Regions from separate parts of the Kitasatospora sp. NPDC002227 genome, predicted to be linked through region 2. Evidence: riboswitches for the same ligand, from Rfam matches in the RefSeq annotation. Region 2 holds a riboswitch; the other holds the start of a gene.
The links. A riboswitch is a leader RNA that binds a small molecule or an ion and turns the genes downstream of it on or off. The one in region 2 is predicted to bind glycine.

Region 1 (7,701 bases), on a different contig from region 2:
TGGCCCGGGTGAGCCGGGCGTACGTGGCGGAGAACAGGAAGGCCAGGGTGATCCAGGGGAGCACCAGGTTCTCGAACCACATCACCGGGTCGTCGGACAGGTTCACGTAACTGTTCGGGAACCAGCCGAGCTGGTGCACGAAGATCGCCAGGGCGATCAGACCGGTGAAGTACATCGGGAGCGACACACCGGCGAGCGCGGTGGTCATGGTGATGCGGTCCAGCGCGGTGCGCCGCTTGAGGGCGGAGATCACACCGGTGCCGACACCGAGGACGAGCCACAGGATCGACGCGCCGGAGGCGAGCGAGGCGGTGACGCTGAGGCGGTCCAGGAGGACCGGCCAGACTTCCTGCTCGGTCTTGAAGGAGTAACCGAAGCACGGCGCGGAGCAGTGGGTGATGTCCACACCGGTGCTGTAGTCACGCCCGACGAACAGACCCTTGAGGAAGAGCAGGTACTGCTCGAGGATCGACTTGTCGAGGCCCATCTTGTGCCGGATGCCCTCGATCGCCTCGGGACTGGCGATCTTGCCAACGTAGAGCATGGCCGGGTCGGTCCCGGTGAGCTTCGGCACCATGAAGAAGATGCCGAAGGTGACCATGGAGACCACCAGAAGCATGGCGACGACGTTCACAAGCCGTCGGATGAAATACACGAGCATTGCGGTCGGCGCCGCCGGGCGCCGGCCGGTCCTCCTGTAGGAGTCCCGGCCGGCCCCGGCGGACGCCCTCACCTGCCCTTCGGACTAGCTGAGCGAAACTACGGAAGCGGGTGAGGGAACGTCACTTGCCGTCGGAGACACCGAGGGCCTGGAAGTCCACCTCGCCGAAGGCGTCGGAGACGTAGACGTTGGTCAGGCGCGGGTTGCGGTAGTTGAGCGCCTTGTCGGCCACGATCGGCAGCCAGTAGGCCCCGTCGGTGACCTTGTGGTTGATCTGCTTGTAGAGGTCAGCAGCCTTGGTCGGGTCGGTCTCGACGGCGGCCTTGTCGAACAGGGCGTCGACGGCCGGGTCGCTGATCTCCGGGTAGTTGCTGTTGCCGTTCTTGACGATGAAGCGGCTGTCCATGAGCGGCTGCATGTAGCCGGAGCCGTTCGGGTAGTCGGCGCCCCAGCCGGCGACCATCAGGCCGTAGCCCTTCTGGTGCACGACGTCCGGCGCACCGATGACCGACGGGAGCAGCTTGCCGTCGTACTGGTCGACGGTGACGTCCACGTTGATCGCCTTGAGCGCGGTCTGGAGGGCGACGGCGGAGTCGACCTCCTTCTTCTTGTTGCCACGCACGGCGATGGTGGTCTTGAAGCCGTCCGGCTTGCCACAGGCGGCCAGCTCGGACTTCGCCTTGGCGAGGTCCGGGGTGCCCTTGGTCAGGTTGAACGGGTCGTAGTCGTCCGAGCCCGCGATGTTCGGGGGCAGCATCGAGCCGTAGAGCGAACCGGCCGTCTGGCCGCCACGGGCGGTCTGCAGGGCCTTGGTGTCGGCCGCGTACAGGACGGCGCTACGGCAGTGGACGTTGTCGAACGGCGCGACCTTGGAGGAGATCGCGATGAAGCGGATGAAGCCGTTGTACGGGTCGTCCGTGTTGGCCTTGAGCTTCGGGTCGGTCAGGACCTTGACCTGGGCGGCCTGCGAGAGACCGGTCTGCGACCAGTCGAGGTCGGCGGTGCCGTCCAGCTCGCGGTTGTCCATGTCGTCCGCGTTGGTGGTGACGGTCAGCTTGACGACGTCCGGCAGGGCCTTGCGGAACGGGTCGGTGGCCGGGTCCCAGTTGGGGTTGCGGACCAGCTCGTAGTACTTGCCGGCCTGCGCGGTCTTGAACATGTACGGGCCCGAGGAGACCGGGTGGTCACCGTACTTGGAGCCGGTGTCCGACTTCATCGGGACCGGCGCGGCGGAGCCCATCGCGAGCAGGTACGGGAAGGACGAGTCCGGGGTCTTCAGGTTGAAGACGATGGTGGTGTCGTCCGGGGTCTGGACCGTCTTCAGGCCCAGCTTGTCCGGAGCGGTGTCCTTGTACGGGCCGGGGTAGTTCTGGCCCTGGTCGAGGGAGCTGACCAGGTAGACCGGGCCGCCGGAGATGACGTCCTGCGCGAAGATGCGCTCGATGCCGTACTTGATGTCCTTCGAGGTGATCGGCGAGCCGTCCTCGAACTTCAGGCCGCTCTTCAGCTTGAAGGTGTAGGTCTTCTTGTCGTCCGAGATGGTCGGCTGCGCGGCGGCCAGGTCGGGGACGAGCTTCAGGCCGTCCTTGCCCGGCTTGCCGTCGAAGGCGAGCAGGGTGCGGGCGTAGTAGCGCTCGAAGTTCCACACCGAGGCGTAGTAGGCACGGCCCGGGTCCATCGAGTCGGCGTCGGTGCTCGTCCAGAGGTTGAGCGTGCCGCCCTTCTTGTCGGAGGGGTTCAGCACCTTGTCGACGGCGGCGTTGAAGCCGCCCTGCGCCGAAGCACCGGCCGACGGGCTGGTGCCGCCGCTCTTGGAGCCGCCACAGGCCGAGATGGTGAGAGCCAGCGTCGCCGCGAGGGCGGCGGCGGCAAGCGTCCGGTTACGCGTCATGGGTACTGATTCCTCCTGGAGAAGTGCGGGCCTGAGCGGTCCGCCGGGGGTGGGTGAAACCCCCGAGAACAGTGGGATCGGGCGGGGCCGATCGAGGGGCTGTGAAGCGGGCTCAGTTGCCCTTGGGGTCGAGCGCGTCGCGCAGGCCGTCACCGAAGAGGTTGAAGGCGAGCACGGTGACGAAGATCGCCAGACCCGGGATGACCATGTAGGTCGGGTCGGACTGGTAGATCCCGATGGCGTCGTTGAGCATCTGGCCCCAGGAGGGGGTCGGCGGCTTGACACCGGCACCGAGGAAGCTGAGCGCGGCCTCGCTGAGGATGTTGGTCGGGATGATCAGCGTCATGTAGACGAGGATCGGAGCGACCAGGTTGGGCAGCAGTTCCTTGAGCAGGATGTGGCCGCTGCCGGCACCGAGGCTGCGGGCGGCGTCGATGTACTCGCGCTCGCGCAGCGACATCACCTGCCCGCGCACGATGCGGCCGATGTACGGCCAGCCGAAGAAGCCGATGACGACGACCAGGATGACCATCCGCAGGAACGAACCGCTGAGACCGATCAGGTCGTTGGGCATCACCGAGATCAGCGCGATGGAGAAGAGCAGCTGCGGGAAGGCCAGCAGCACGTCCATGACCCGGCTGATGACGGAGTCGATCCAGCCGCCGAAGAAGCCGGCGGCCATGCCGAGGAGGACACCGATCACGGTGGAGAGGGCGGCGGCGGAGAAGGCCACGCCGAGCGAGACCCGGGCGCCGTAGACGACCCGGCTGAAGACGTCGCGGCCGAACTTCGGGTCGACGCCGAGCCAGAAGTCGCCGCTGATGCCGCCGTAGGCGCCGTTGGGCAGACCGAGGTCCGGGTTGATCTGGTCCGGGTGCGGTTCGTCCACCGGGTGGCCGAACAGCGAGATGATCACCGGCGCGAAGATCGCCACCAGAATCAGCAGGACCACCACGGCGCCGCCGAAGAGCGCGACCTTGTCGCGCTTCAGGCGGGCCCAGGCGATCTTGCCGGGCGAGCGGCCCTCGATCTTCTTCGGCGCGGCTACGGAGGCGGCCTCAGGCCCGGCCTCGGCGGCGGAGCCGGTGGTCTCGGTGGGTGTGGTCATGAGTCAGTTCGTTCCCCTCGCCGACGGTGGCCGGCCCACGGTGTCCTGGACGTGCGCGGAGGGCCGGACCCGGTCCGGGCCCGGTGCCGAGGACGGTCCGGTTGTTCGCGACTGTGCGGTGCGGTGCGTCGGTGCGGTGGTGCCGTCGCCAGGTGGCTGCGGCGGTGCAGATCGATGTCAGGGGTCCCCGCGGTGCCGGCGCGCGTTGTGGGGGCGCGGCGGTCGGGGCGGGGGGTGGTGCAAGGCAGTGAAGAGGTGGAGCGTCACAGAATTTCTGTAGTTCAGGCTGCGCGTTGGGCCCTCGTGGGGCTGGTCCCGCGCACTGCACTGCGGAGACTCTCCGTCATCGGAGCAGCGTTCCGCCAGACCTGGCTGCCGAAGGATGCCCAACTGTGATCTGTCGGCATGCATCGGTGATCTTGCCGCATAACGCTCTTCACACAGCTGTTACCGGCGGGGCCGGGCGCCTACGACCGAGATGACTGCGGCTCAGCTCCATCGCATGCGAAGGGAGTTCAGTGCTGGGGCGGAGGCCAGCCGTAGCCCGGGCGCGGCGCGGCCTCGCGGTCGTAGAACGGGCGGGCCTGGGCGCGCATCCACAGCGCCACCGGGTCGTAGTCGTCGGCCAGCAGCACGGTCGAGACCGAGAGGCCCTCCGGAGCGTGCCCGAGCGCACGCTGCACCAGCGCCCGGACGGCCTCCACCGCGGGGGGTGAGGCGTCGTAGAGGTCGAGGCCGATCGCCAGGTACTCCCCGCCGAGCACCGGGCGCACCCAGGCGGCCCGCAGCGCCCGCAGGCACGACAGCTCGGCCCCCTGCTGGGCCAGCACGGCGTAGAACTGCGGCGCGTTCAGCTGCGGCTCGCTCAGCTGCAGCGGGCCGGCCGGCAGCCGGTCGAGCCCGGCGGCCACCCGGCGCAGGTCGGCCCAGGGGATACCGACCCCGCCGCCGGGCGCGTGCGGGTTGAGCCACAGGCCCCAGCGGGTGCGGTAGAGGGCACTGGCGATCTCGGTGCCGGGGATCACCTCGTGCGCCCGGGCCCAGCCGGAGGCGGCCAGCTGCTCGGCGGAGGTGACGGCGGGGGCGTAGCCGAGCCCGCCGATCTCCATGTTCCCGTACTGCGCGTCGGGGCTGCCGGGCTGTCCGTGCCACAGCAGCATCCACACCTCGCCCTCGGCGAGCGCGCGGAGCAGCTGTTCGTACGCCTCGTACCGCTCTGGCGCGACCTCACGCATGGCGCGCTCCAGCGCACCGCCGCCCGTCGCACTCACCCTGATGCCTTTCGCTCAACGACCGCGCGGCTAACCGCGCGCGTAGAAGGGTCTCACCCGGGTCAGCAACCACTCCACCACCGGGTCGGCGACCGCGTCGAGCAGCACCAGGTTGACGCCCCAGGGCGCCCCCGCGGTTCCGAGCGCGCGCCCGAGCGCGTCGTTGACCTGCGCCGGGTCGGCCGCCGCGTCCAGCTGGACGCCGACGTACAGCACGGCGCTCTCGCCCTCGACGCTGGCCAGCGCCCGGCGCGCGGTCAGCACGCCCGGCTGCTGGGTCAGTTCGGTGATGGCGGCGGCCAGGAAGGCGTACGGCTCCTCGTGCGGAGCCGGCTCGCGCAGGGCGACCCGGGCCCCGTCCGGCTGCTGCTGCCAGCGGTCCCCCTGCGGGCCCCGGCGCAGTTCGCCGACCCCCTCGGGTGGCACCGGGATGCCCACCGGGGCCTCGGGGTTGACGGCGATGCCCACCCCGAGCGGCAGTCCGCGGGCGAACTCCCAGGCCGGGGCGATGGCGAAGGGCATGCCGGGGGCGTGCCGCAGGAAGAGCTCCTGGGAGGAGAAGACGGGTACGTACGGTGCGCCCGCCAGCTCGATGGTGGGCAGGTCGAGCGCGTGGCCGTGGGGGTCGGCGCCGGCCGGCAGCGGGATCCAGATCTGGCTGCGCGCCAGCACCTCGATCACCCGGGGCGTGGCACCGGGGTCACCGAGCGCAGCCGTGAGCACCTGCTCGAGCTCGTTCGCGGGCCAGCCGCCGCCCTCGGTCGTCCAGCCCTGCGCCTGGGTCTCACCCGCCGGGTGTCCCATGCCACCGCCCCTCTGCCCGTCCGTGCCTCGGGGAGAGCCTATCGGCCCGAGCCGTGGCGGCGCCGGGGCTGTGACGGGGCCGTGGCGGGAGTGTGACCTGACAGCGGCGCCGGGCCCCTCTCCCCTCCCCAGCTCCGGGCATGCCATGATGGGCGCGTCCTCCCCGGGGGATGTCAACTCCATATTGGCCGCTCGAACCCGCGCGGGAGAGTCCGGAGTGCCCCCAGGGCACGGCCGGCGCCGAAGGAGCAAGTCCTCCCCGGAATCTCTCAGGCCCCCCTACCGCACGGGCTAGGCACATCTGGAAAGTGGACACGGCCGCGCCGTGCGCCCACCCACGGTGCAAGCCGCCATCCTTGTCCTTGCGGGCAAGTGTGGGCGGTGAAGCTCTCAGGTTGCGACGACAGATGGGGAGAAGCCGCCCCCGCATGCCCGTACGCAGGTCCACGCCCACAGCGTGGCGCCCCTGAGTGCCCAGCCAAGGAGCCATCCCGCCATGTCTGCACCCCGTCTGACCGCGCTCGACGCCCTGCACCGCTCGCTCGGTGCGACGATGACCGACTTCGCGGGCTGGGACATGCCGCTGCGCTACGGCAGCGAGCGCGAGGAGCACCTGGCCGTCCGTACCAAGGCTGGCCTCTTCGACCTCTCGCACATGGGCGAGATCACCGTGACCGGCCCGCAGGCCGGCGAGCTGCTCGACCACGCGCTGGTCGGCTTCATCTCCGCCCTCGGCGAGCTGCGCGCCCGCTACACCATGATCTGCCGCGAGGACGGCGGCATCCTGGACGACCTGATCGTCTACCGCACCGGTGAGACCGAGTACATGGTCGTCGCCAACGCCTCCAACGCCCAGGTCGTGCTCGACGCGCTGACCGAGCGCGCGGCCGGCTTCGACGCCGTGGTGCGCGACGACCGCGACGCCTACGCCCTGCTCGCCGTCCAGGGCCCGGAGGCCAACGGCATCCTCGCCTCGCAGACCGACGCCGACCTGCCCGGCCTCAAGTACTACGCCCTGCTGCCCGCCACCGTCTCGGGCAAGTCCGTCTGGCTGGCCCGCACCGGCTACACCGGCGAGGACGGCTTCGAGATCTTCTGCCGCCCCGAGGACGCCGAGCACCTGTGGCAGGCGCTGACCGAGGCGGGCGCCGGTGCGGGTCTCGTCCCCTGCGGCCTCTCCTGCCGCGACACGCTGCGCCTGGAGGCGGGCATGCCGCTGTACGGGCATGAGCTGAACACCGACCTCACCCCGTTCGACGCGGGCCTCGGCCGAGTGGTCCGCTTCGACAAGACCACCAACAACGGTGAGTTCGTCGGCCGCAAGGCCCTGGAGGCGGCCGCCGCCCAGGCCGAGACCAACCCCCCGCGCAAGCTGGTCGGCCTGGTCTCCGAGGGCAAGCGCGTCCCGCGCGCCGAGTACGGCGTGGTCAGCACCGATGGCACCCCGATCGGGCGGATCACCTCCGGCGCCCCCTCCCCCACCCTGGGCAAGCCGATCGCCATCGCGTACGTGGACGCCGCCCACGCCGAGCCCGGCACCGCCGTGGCCGTGGACGTCCGTGGCAAGCACGAGCCGGTCGAGGTCGTCGCGCTCCCGTTCTACAAGCGCGCCCGCTGAACCTGACCACGTCCCCTGTATGTCCGGTCCGCTCAGCGGACGGCTTCGCCCTACCCTCTTGCGATCCTGGAGAATGACGCCATGAGCAACCCCACCGACCTGAAGTACAGCAAGGAGCACGAGTGGCTGACGGCCGCCGAGGGCGGTGTGTCGACCATCGGCATCACCAAGCACGCGGCCGACGCGCTCGGTGACATCGTCTACGTCCAGCTCCCGGCCGTCGGTGACGAGGTCACCGCCGGTGAGACCTGTGGCGAGCTGGAGTCCACCAAGTCCGTCAGCGACCTGTTCTCGCCGGTCTCCGGCAAGGTCGTCGAGATCAACGACTCCGTCGTGGACGACCCGGCC
Region 2 (7,701 bases):
TAGCGCAGCATGGCGGTCTCGGAGCGGTGGCTGTGGAAGACCGGGTGGGTCAGGTACTCGTCCTCGCGCAGCAGCGCGGCCGGCAGCGCGTCGGCGGTCTCGGCGACCTCCGCGGCGCTGACGCCGAAGGCGGCCCAGACGGCGGCCAGGTGCTCGCGGGTGGTGGTCTCGTCGCAGGAGACGGAGATCAGGTCCGCGCCGTCCTGGTAGACGTTGACGCCGTTCGCGCGGGCGGCGGCGGCGATCTCGGCGGCCTTGCCGGGGACGCGCGCGGTGACGGTGTCGAAGAACTCGCCGGCGGTCAGCTCGACGCCACCGGCGCGCAGGCCCTCGGCCAGCGCGGCGGCGTAGCGGTGGGTGCGGCGGGCGATGTCGGCCAGGCCGTCGGGGCCGTGGTAGACGGCGTACATCGAGGCCATCACGGCCAGCAGCACCTGGGCGGTGCAGATGTTGGAGGTGGCCTTCTCGCGGCGGATGTGCTGCTCGCGGGTCTGCAGCGCCAGGCGGTAGGCGCGGTTGCCGTCGGCGTCGACGGAGACGCCGACCAGGCGGCCGGGCAGGTTGCGGGCGTACTCGGCGCGCACGGCCAGGTAGCCGGCGTGCGGGCCGCCGAAGCCCATCGGCACGCCGAAGCGCTGCGAGGTGCCGCAGGCGATGTCGGCGCCGAGCGAGCCGGGCGACTTGAGCAGGGTCAGCGCCAGCAGGTCGGCGGCGACCGCGACGACCGCACCCAGGCCGTGGGCCTGCTCGATCACCGGGGCGAGGTCGCGGACCGCGCCGGAGGCGCCGGGGTACTGCAGCAGCACACCGAAGACGCCGCGCTCGGCGATCTCGGCCGGGATGCCCTCGGCGAGGTCGGCGACGACGACCTCGACACCGGTCGGCTCCGCGCGGGTCTGGATCACCGCGACGGTCTGCGGCAGGGTGTCGGCGTCGATCAGGAAGACACCGCCCTTGACCTTGGTGACGCGGCGGGCCAGCGCCATCGCCTCGGCGGCGGCGGTGCCCTCGTCGAGCAGCGAGGAGCCGGAGGTGTCCAGGCCGGTCAGGTCGGCGACCAGGGTCTGGAAGTTGAGCAGCGCCTCCAGGCGGCCCTGCGAGATCTCCGGCTGGTACGGCGTGTACGCGGTGTACCAGGCCGGGTTCTCGAGCACGTTGCGCAGGATCACCGGCGGGGTGAAGGTGCCGTAGTAGCCGAGGCCGATCATCGGCTGCAGCACGGTGTTGCGCGAGGCCAGCTCGCGCAGCTCGGCGAGCACCTGGGCCTCGCTGCGCCCGGCGGGCAGGTCGAGGGCGGTGAGGCTGCGGATGGCCTCGGGCACGGCGGCGTCGGCGAGCTCGTCGAGCGAGCCGTAACCGACGAACGCCAGCATCTTGTCCTGGGCGGCGGCGTCGGGGCCGATGTGGCGGGACTCGAAGGGGCTGGCCTGCTCAAGCTGGGTGAGCGTCGCTTCGGTGGTCGGCTGGGCGTTCATGGGGGTCGAGGCCTCCTGGTCACGGACCGGCGGGGGTGCGCACACCGGAGGGCCCGATTGCCGCTGTGGGGCAGCGACGGCTCCCTGGGTACGACCCGACAGGCCTCCCCCTCTGTCATCGGTACCTGAGAGCTTCGCCCGCACGCGACGCCGGAGCGCCCCGTCGGCTTGCACCGTCGGTGAGGGCGGTGGCGTCGGCTCCCTGGCCGTCGACACTGCCCTGCTTTCCAGAGTGACCTATCCCACACGGTACGGATGCCTGAGAGATTCCGGGGAGGGTTTGCTCCTTCGGCGCCCCGTCTCCGCAGTTCACGGGGGTCGGGGACTCTCCCGCGCGGGCTCGGCGGTCGCGCCCAGGGTACCAGCGCGGCAGGCGCTGATCACCGGCGCTGTCAGGTCGGACGGCCCAGCTCGGAGCACTCCCGAACGGCCCAACCCCTGCCCGGACGGCGGTATCCGGCTCGCTGCCACCCGTTTGATGGCTTTTCGTATGAAATGGCAGCCGGACAGCTCCGCCGGCCGCCGGCCGACCGACCTTTCCCGGAGCAACCCGCACTGGAGGACAACGTGCAGACCGATATCGATCCGCGCGACCTGATCGGACACAAGGCGGTCGACCGGAACGGTGACAAGATCGGCACGGTCGACGAGGTGTACCTCGACGACGCGACGGGCGAGCCCGAGTGGGCCGCCGTGCGGACCGGGATCTTCGGGCGGGACGCCTTCGTCCCGCTGACCACCAGCGAGTTCTCCGGCGAGGAGCTCAAGGTCCCCTACGACAAGGCCTTGATCAAGGACTCGCCGGACTTCGGCGTGGGCCAGCACCTCTCCCCCGCCCAGGAGCTCCAGCTCTACCGCTACTACGGGCTGGAGACCACCTCCTCCGCCCCGCCCCCCGCGGCCGGCACCACCTCCGCCGACCACGACTTCGGCACCGTGCAGACCGCCGTCCCCCCGGCGACCACCACCGCTGCCGCAGCCACCGCAGCCGCAGCCACCCCGGCCGCGGTCACCCCGCCCCCGAACCCCTCTCCCGCTCCGTTGATGCCCGAGGCGACCACCATGGCGTTCACCACCCCCGTCCGCGACCACGACAAGTCCGCCCCCGCCGCGCCGATGCGCCCGGTCAACTCCGCCACCTCCCCGACCCTCGAACGGCCCGCGGCCCCGATGCCCTCGGCCGAGACCAGCGCGCCGAGCGGCCCGGTCGAGATCACCTGCCGCGAGGAGCGGCTCGACATCACCACCGAGTGGGCGGTCACCTACACCGCCCGGCTGCGCAAGTACGTCACCAGCGAGGCCGTCGAACGGCACGTCCCGGTGGTGCGCGAGCGGGTCCGGGTCGAGCGGGTGCCGGTCAGCGACGGCGAGCGGGACGCGCTCACCCAGGAGGAGATCGCCGAGGCGGTCGAGGAGGTGACCCTGCAGGAGGAGCGGCCGGTGGTGCACAAGTACCTGGTGCCGATCGAGCGGGTCCGCCTGGTGGTCGAGCGCTACACCGACGATCACGTGATCCGCGAGGAGCTGCGCCGCGAGCACGTGGAGATCCAGGACGGCCCTGACGCACCCGAAGCCCACGAACCGCCGCAGTGACCCCGCCCCAAGGGCCCCGGCGCCGCCGGGGCCCTTGGCGTACCGTCAGGGCCGCTCCGCCAAAGCTTCATCGGTCGATATTTGACACACTGAACTATCGGGGTGCATGGTTACTTCAGTTCATTCACTTTTCCCCGGCACAAGCGACCACCGCAGGCCGGGATCGAACTGGAGGAAGTCACCGTGAGTGAGGCACCACAGCCCACCGCCACGGCCCCCAAGCCGAGCAGTGCCCGCGTGCTCCCAGCCCTCGTGCTGGCCATGCTGGCGTTCAGCGTGGTGCAGACCGCGGTCGTCCCGATCCTGCCCTCGCTGGCCAAGGAGCTGAAGGTCAGCGGCTCCAACATCACCTGGCTGATGACGGCGAACCTGCTGTCCGCGGCCGTCCTGACCCCGCTGCTCGGCCGCTTCGGCGACCTGCGCGGGCGCAAGCCGGTGCTGCTGATCTCGCTGGCCGGCCTGGTCGCCGGGTCCGCCCTGGCGGTCAGCACCCACTCCTTCACCTGGCTGGTCGTCGCCCGCGTGCTGCAGGGCGCCGGCGGTGGCGTGCTGCCGCTGGCCATCAGCATCGTCCGTGACGAGCTGCCCCGCGAGAAGGTCACCGGCGGCGTCGCCGCGATCTCGGCCTCGATGGGCGTCGGCTCCGGCCTCGGCCTGGTCGCCACCGGTCTGCTGCTCGAGCACTGGAGCTACCAGTCCATCTTCTGGATGGGCCTGATCTTCGGCCTGATCGCCGTCGGCCTGGTCGTCCTGCGCGTCCCGAGCGACCCGGTGGTCGACAAGGAGGGTGGCGCCGACCCGCTCGGCGCGATCACCCTGGCCGGCTGGCTCTCCGCGCTGCTGATCGCCGTCAGCCGGGGCAACGAGTGGGGCTGGACCGCCACCAAGACCCTCGGCCTGTTCGCCGTCGCGGCCGTGGTCGCCCTGGTCTGGATCATCATCGAGGTCAAGGTCAAGCACCCGCTGGTCGACATGAAGATGATGGCCCGCCCGGCCGTCGCCTTCACCAACATCTCCGGCCTGCTGATCGGCTTCGGGATGTACGGCTCCTTCATGGTCATCAGCAACTTCGCCCAGACCCCGCAGAAGTTCACCCACTACGGCTTCACCGCGACCGTCCTGCACGCCGGTGTCATGCTGCTGCCCTCCGCCGTCGGCTCGATGCTCGCCGCCCCGGTGGGTGCCCTGCTGATCGGCCGCCGCGGCCCGCGTCTGCCGCTGGTCCTCGGTGGCGTGCTGGGTGCGGCCTCGATGGCCTACCTGGCCCTGCGCCACAGCGCCGAGGGCGACATCTACCTCGCCTCCGCCGTCTTCGGTCTCGGCGTCGGCCTGGCCTACGCGGCCATGCCCGCCTACATCAACGGCGCCGTCCCGGCCGAGCAGTCCGGCATCGCCAACGGCATGAACGCCGTGCTGCGCACCGTCGGTGGCGCCATCGGCACCGCCGTGATGGCCGCCATCCTGACCGGCGACACCATCAAGGGCCTGCCGATCCCGCTGCCCACCCTGGACGCCTACAAGAGCGCGTTCTGGACGGCGGGCGTCATGTGCCTGATCGCCGGCCTGGTGCCCTTCGCCATCCGCCGCATCAAGCCCGCCCTCACCACCCCGGCTCCGGCTGACACCCGCGAGCCCGCCAAGACCGGCGTCTGACAGGGACGCCCAGCCGAGCGCCAAGGGACAGGGCGCCCGGCCCCGGGCCACAGCGGTCGACGAGGGCATCGCGACCAGCCACGAGCCCGGCCCCGGAGGCCCCGCACCTTGCACACCAGGTGCGGGGCCTCCGGGCATCCCGGCAGGCACCACCCCCAGGGCCGGACCGGCCGCGCCTGCGGGCGCTCCTCGCCCCGGCGCCGCCCCCGAATTGCGGCCCCCACCCTGGCCCGGGCCCGGCCCTGCTCGCTATGCTCGCCCGCCAAGCGGCACGCCGACCCCAGGGAGCCCACCGGTGCAGGACGCCAGCGAGAACACCCACCGCGCGCTCACCCTCGGCCTGCCGATCGGCCTCGGCGCCCTGATCCTCGCCGGAGTCGGCGGTATGGCCCTGCTCAGCGGCAACGCCCCGCACACCGCCGCGCCGCGGCCGGCCGTCACCAGCCCGTCGCTCTCCCCCGAACCGAGCCTCTCCCCCAGCCCTTCGCCCAGCTCCTCGCCCAGCAGTCCGCCGCCCCCGGCCGCCTCGCCGAGCGCGACACCGCCTCCGCCTCAGCCCTCCGCCTCGCCCCACCGCACGCCGACGACGGCTCCCCGGCCCGCCACCGACACGCCGCTGCCGCACCCCACCGTCACCCACCCGCGCCCGCAGCCGAGCTCCTGCCCGCCCGGGCAGATACTCCTGCACACCGGCACCGGCACCGAGTGCGTCACCCTGGTCCACCCGTCCCCACTGCCACGGACCACACCCCCGCTCGTCCCGGCCGGCTGAGCGGCGTCAGTCGAGGGCGAGGCGCTTGTTGAGCGCCTCGCCGGAGGGCAGGGGGTCGATGAAGTTGTGCAGGAAGGCGAGCAGCGCGTCGGTGTCCAGGCCCTCGGAGGCGGCGTCCATCGAGGCGTAGAGGAAGTCCTCGATCTCGGCGACCGCGGTCGCCAGGCGCCGCCCCTCGGGGGTGAGGCTGAGCTGGAGGTAGCGGCGGTCGTCGGCGTCCGTGCGGCGCTCGACCAGCCCGGCCGCCACGACGCGTTCGACCAGCCGGCTCGGGTTGGTGCCGCTCTCGCACACCAGGAGCTGCCCGAGTCCGTTGAGGCTCAAGGTGCCGTGCTGCTGGAGCAGGCGCAGCACCTCGGCCTGCGACGGCGTGATGCCGTGGGGCTTGAGAGCCTGGATCAGCAGCCGGTTGCCTTCGCGCTGGGCCGCCAGGATCGCGAACCTCAGGTGTTCGGCCTTACGCATCAGCATCCTGTCGGGTGCCCGCCTGACCGGCGAGGAAGTCGTTGACGGCCGCAGCGTAACTGACGGGGTGCGAGAACCTGAACATGTGGCCGGTGCGCGGCAGCACGACCTCCCGGGCGTCGGGGATGCCCGCGAGCATGACCTTGGAGGCGTCCTCGCCGATCAGCACGTCGTGAGAGGGCGTCAGGAGCAGGGTCGGGACGTGGACCCGGCCCAGCGCGTGGACGTGGTCGGCGGTGAGGACGGCCCGCAGGCGGGCGCCGAAGGAGGTGGCCGGGGTGTTGTCGAGGAACAGCTCACGGCTGCGCGCCTCGGTCCAGGGCACCTCGCCCTCGCCGTCGAACGGGGAGGCCAGGCGGTGGGCGTGGGCCCGCAGGGTCAGCTGCCGGTAGAGCGGCCCGCGCGCCTTGCCGATCACCCGCATCAGGGCCTTCCACGGCTTCGAGTCGACCGGGTTGGCCGCGAATCCTCCGGACAGGACCAGGGCGCGCAGCCCCTGCGGGCGGCGGGTCGCCAGCGCGAGCGCGACGTTCGCGCCGAACGAGTCGCCGACCAGCACGTAGTCGTCCAGGTCCGCGATCGCGTTCTCGACGTGGTCGGCGTAGCGCTCGATGTCGTCGACGCCCTCGGGCAGGCGCAGCGTCCGCCTGGGTGCGTCGCCGTAGGGGGCGAGCTGCTCGGCGCTCCACGGAGCACCGGAGAAGCAGGGGATGAAAACCAGGGTGGGGTTCTTCGCCGAAGTGTTCATATCGGACACGTTACACGACACATGTGTCATGACATATGTTGCCTGCGGCACATCCAGGCCCGCCTCGGGTGTGCCGCAGGACTCAGCCGCGGACCAGCGGCTGCGGCTCGGCCGGGCTCAGGTCCGGGTCCTCGATCGCGAAGGTGCGGACCCGGCCGGGCAGGCTGTCCGGCGTCTCGAACCGCACGGTGACCCGGCCGACCCCGCTGCCCTGGACCCAACCGGGGCCGTACGCGGCATGGGTGACGTCCTGCCCGGGGTACCACTGCCGGACGGGCGGCTCGACCACCAGGGTCTGCACCACCGGCGCCGGCCCGCTCGCGGACGCGGCCGAGGGCTCATCGGCCAGGGGCAACTGCTCCACCGCCGGCTCCCCCGCCGCCAGCTCCTCGGCGGCCGCCTGCGCGAACAGGTCCTCCTGCGTGTAGTCCGCCAGCTGGGAGACACCGACCCCCAGCAGCCGCACCCCGCCGGCCGTGTTCACCTGCAGCGCGAGCCGCCGCGCCGTCTCCGCGATCACCGCCGGATCGTCGGTGGGGGCCCGCAGGGTCTCCGACCTGGTCAGCGTGGAGAAGTCGAAGCGCCGCACCTTCAGCACGACCGTCCGCCCGGACCGCCCGGCCGAGTGCAGCCGGGCGACGCAGCGGGCGGTGAGCACCTCGATCTCGTGCAGGATCCGGTCCCGGTCGAGCAGGTCCACCGGGTAGGTGTCCTCCACCGAGACCGACTTGGCGTCCCGGTCCGGCACCACCGGGCGGGAGTCCAGGCCGAGCGCCATCTGGTGCACGCCGGCGCCGTGGGCGCGGCCCAGCAGCTGCACCAGCTCTGTCTCCCCCGCCTCGGCGAGGTCGGCCACCGTCATCATCCCGGCCCGCCGCAGCACCTGCTCGGTCGCGGGGCCGACCCCGGGCAGCGCCCGGACCGACATCGGCTCCAGGACCGACCGCTCGGCGCCGACGCCGATCAGCACCAGCCCGTCCGGCTTGGCCTGCTCG

Region 1: it holds a riboswitch for glycine, as region 2 does, so the genes downstream of both, gcvT (glycine cleavage system aminomethyltransferase GcvT) here and gcvP (aminomethyl-transferring glycine dehydrogenase) in region 2, are expected to answer to the same signal.

What each region holds. Positions count from the first base shown of each region.
Region 1 is NZ_JBEOWY010000010.1:55,664-63,364, forward strand. Features, by position in the region: gene ABT095_RS11675 (ABC transporter permease) at 1-661, opposite strand, end outside; gene ABT095_RS11680 (ABC transporter substrate-binding protein) at 783-2,552, opposite strand; gene ABT095_RS11685 (ABC transporter permease) at 2,665-3,660, opposite strand; gene ABT095_RS11690 (enhanced serine sensitivity protein SseB C-terminal domain-containing protein) at 4,176-4,895, opposite strand; gene ABT095_RS11695 (enhanced serine sensitivity protein SseB) at 4,962-5,735, opposite strand; glycine riboswitch at 5,929-6,030, shown strand; gene gcvT (glycine cleavage system aminomethyltransferase GcvT) at 6,232-7,353, shown strand; gene gcvH (glycine cleavage system protein GcvH) at 7,435-7,701, shown strand, end outside.
Region 2 is NZ_JBEOWY010000076.1:10,873-18,573, forward strand. Features, by position in the region: gene gcvP (aminomethyl-transferring glycine dehydrogenase) at 1-1,475, opposite strand, end outside; glycine riboswitch at 1,581-1,711, opposite strand; glycine riboswitch at 1,713-1,818, opposite strand; gene ABT095_RS36770 (PRC and DUF2382 domain-containing protein) at 2,043-3,068, shown strand; gene ABT095_RS36775 (MFS transporter) at 3,252-4,721, shown strand; gene ABT095_RS36780 (hypothetical protein) at 5,017-5,493, shown strand; gene ABT095_RS36785 (MarR family winged helix-turn-helix transcriptional regulator) at 5,500-5,958, opposite strand; gene ABT095_RS36790 (alpha/beta fold hydrolase) at 5,951-6,706, opposite strand; gene ABT095_RS36795 (DNA polymerase IV) at 6,789-7,701, opposite strand, start outside.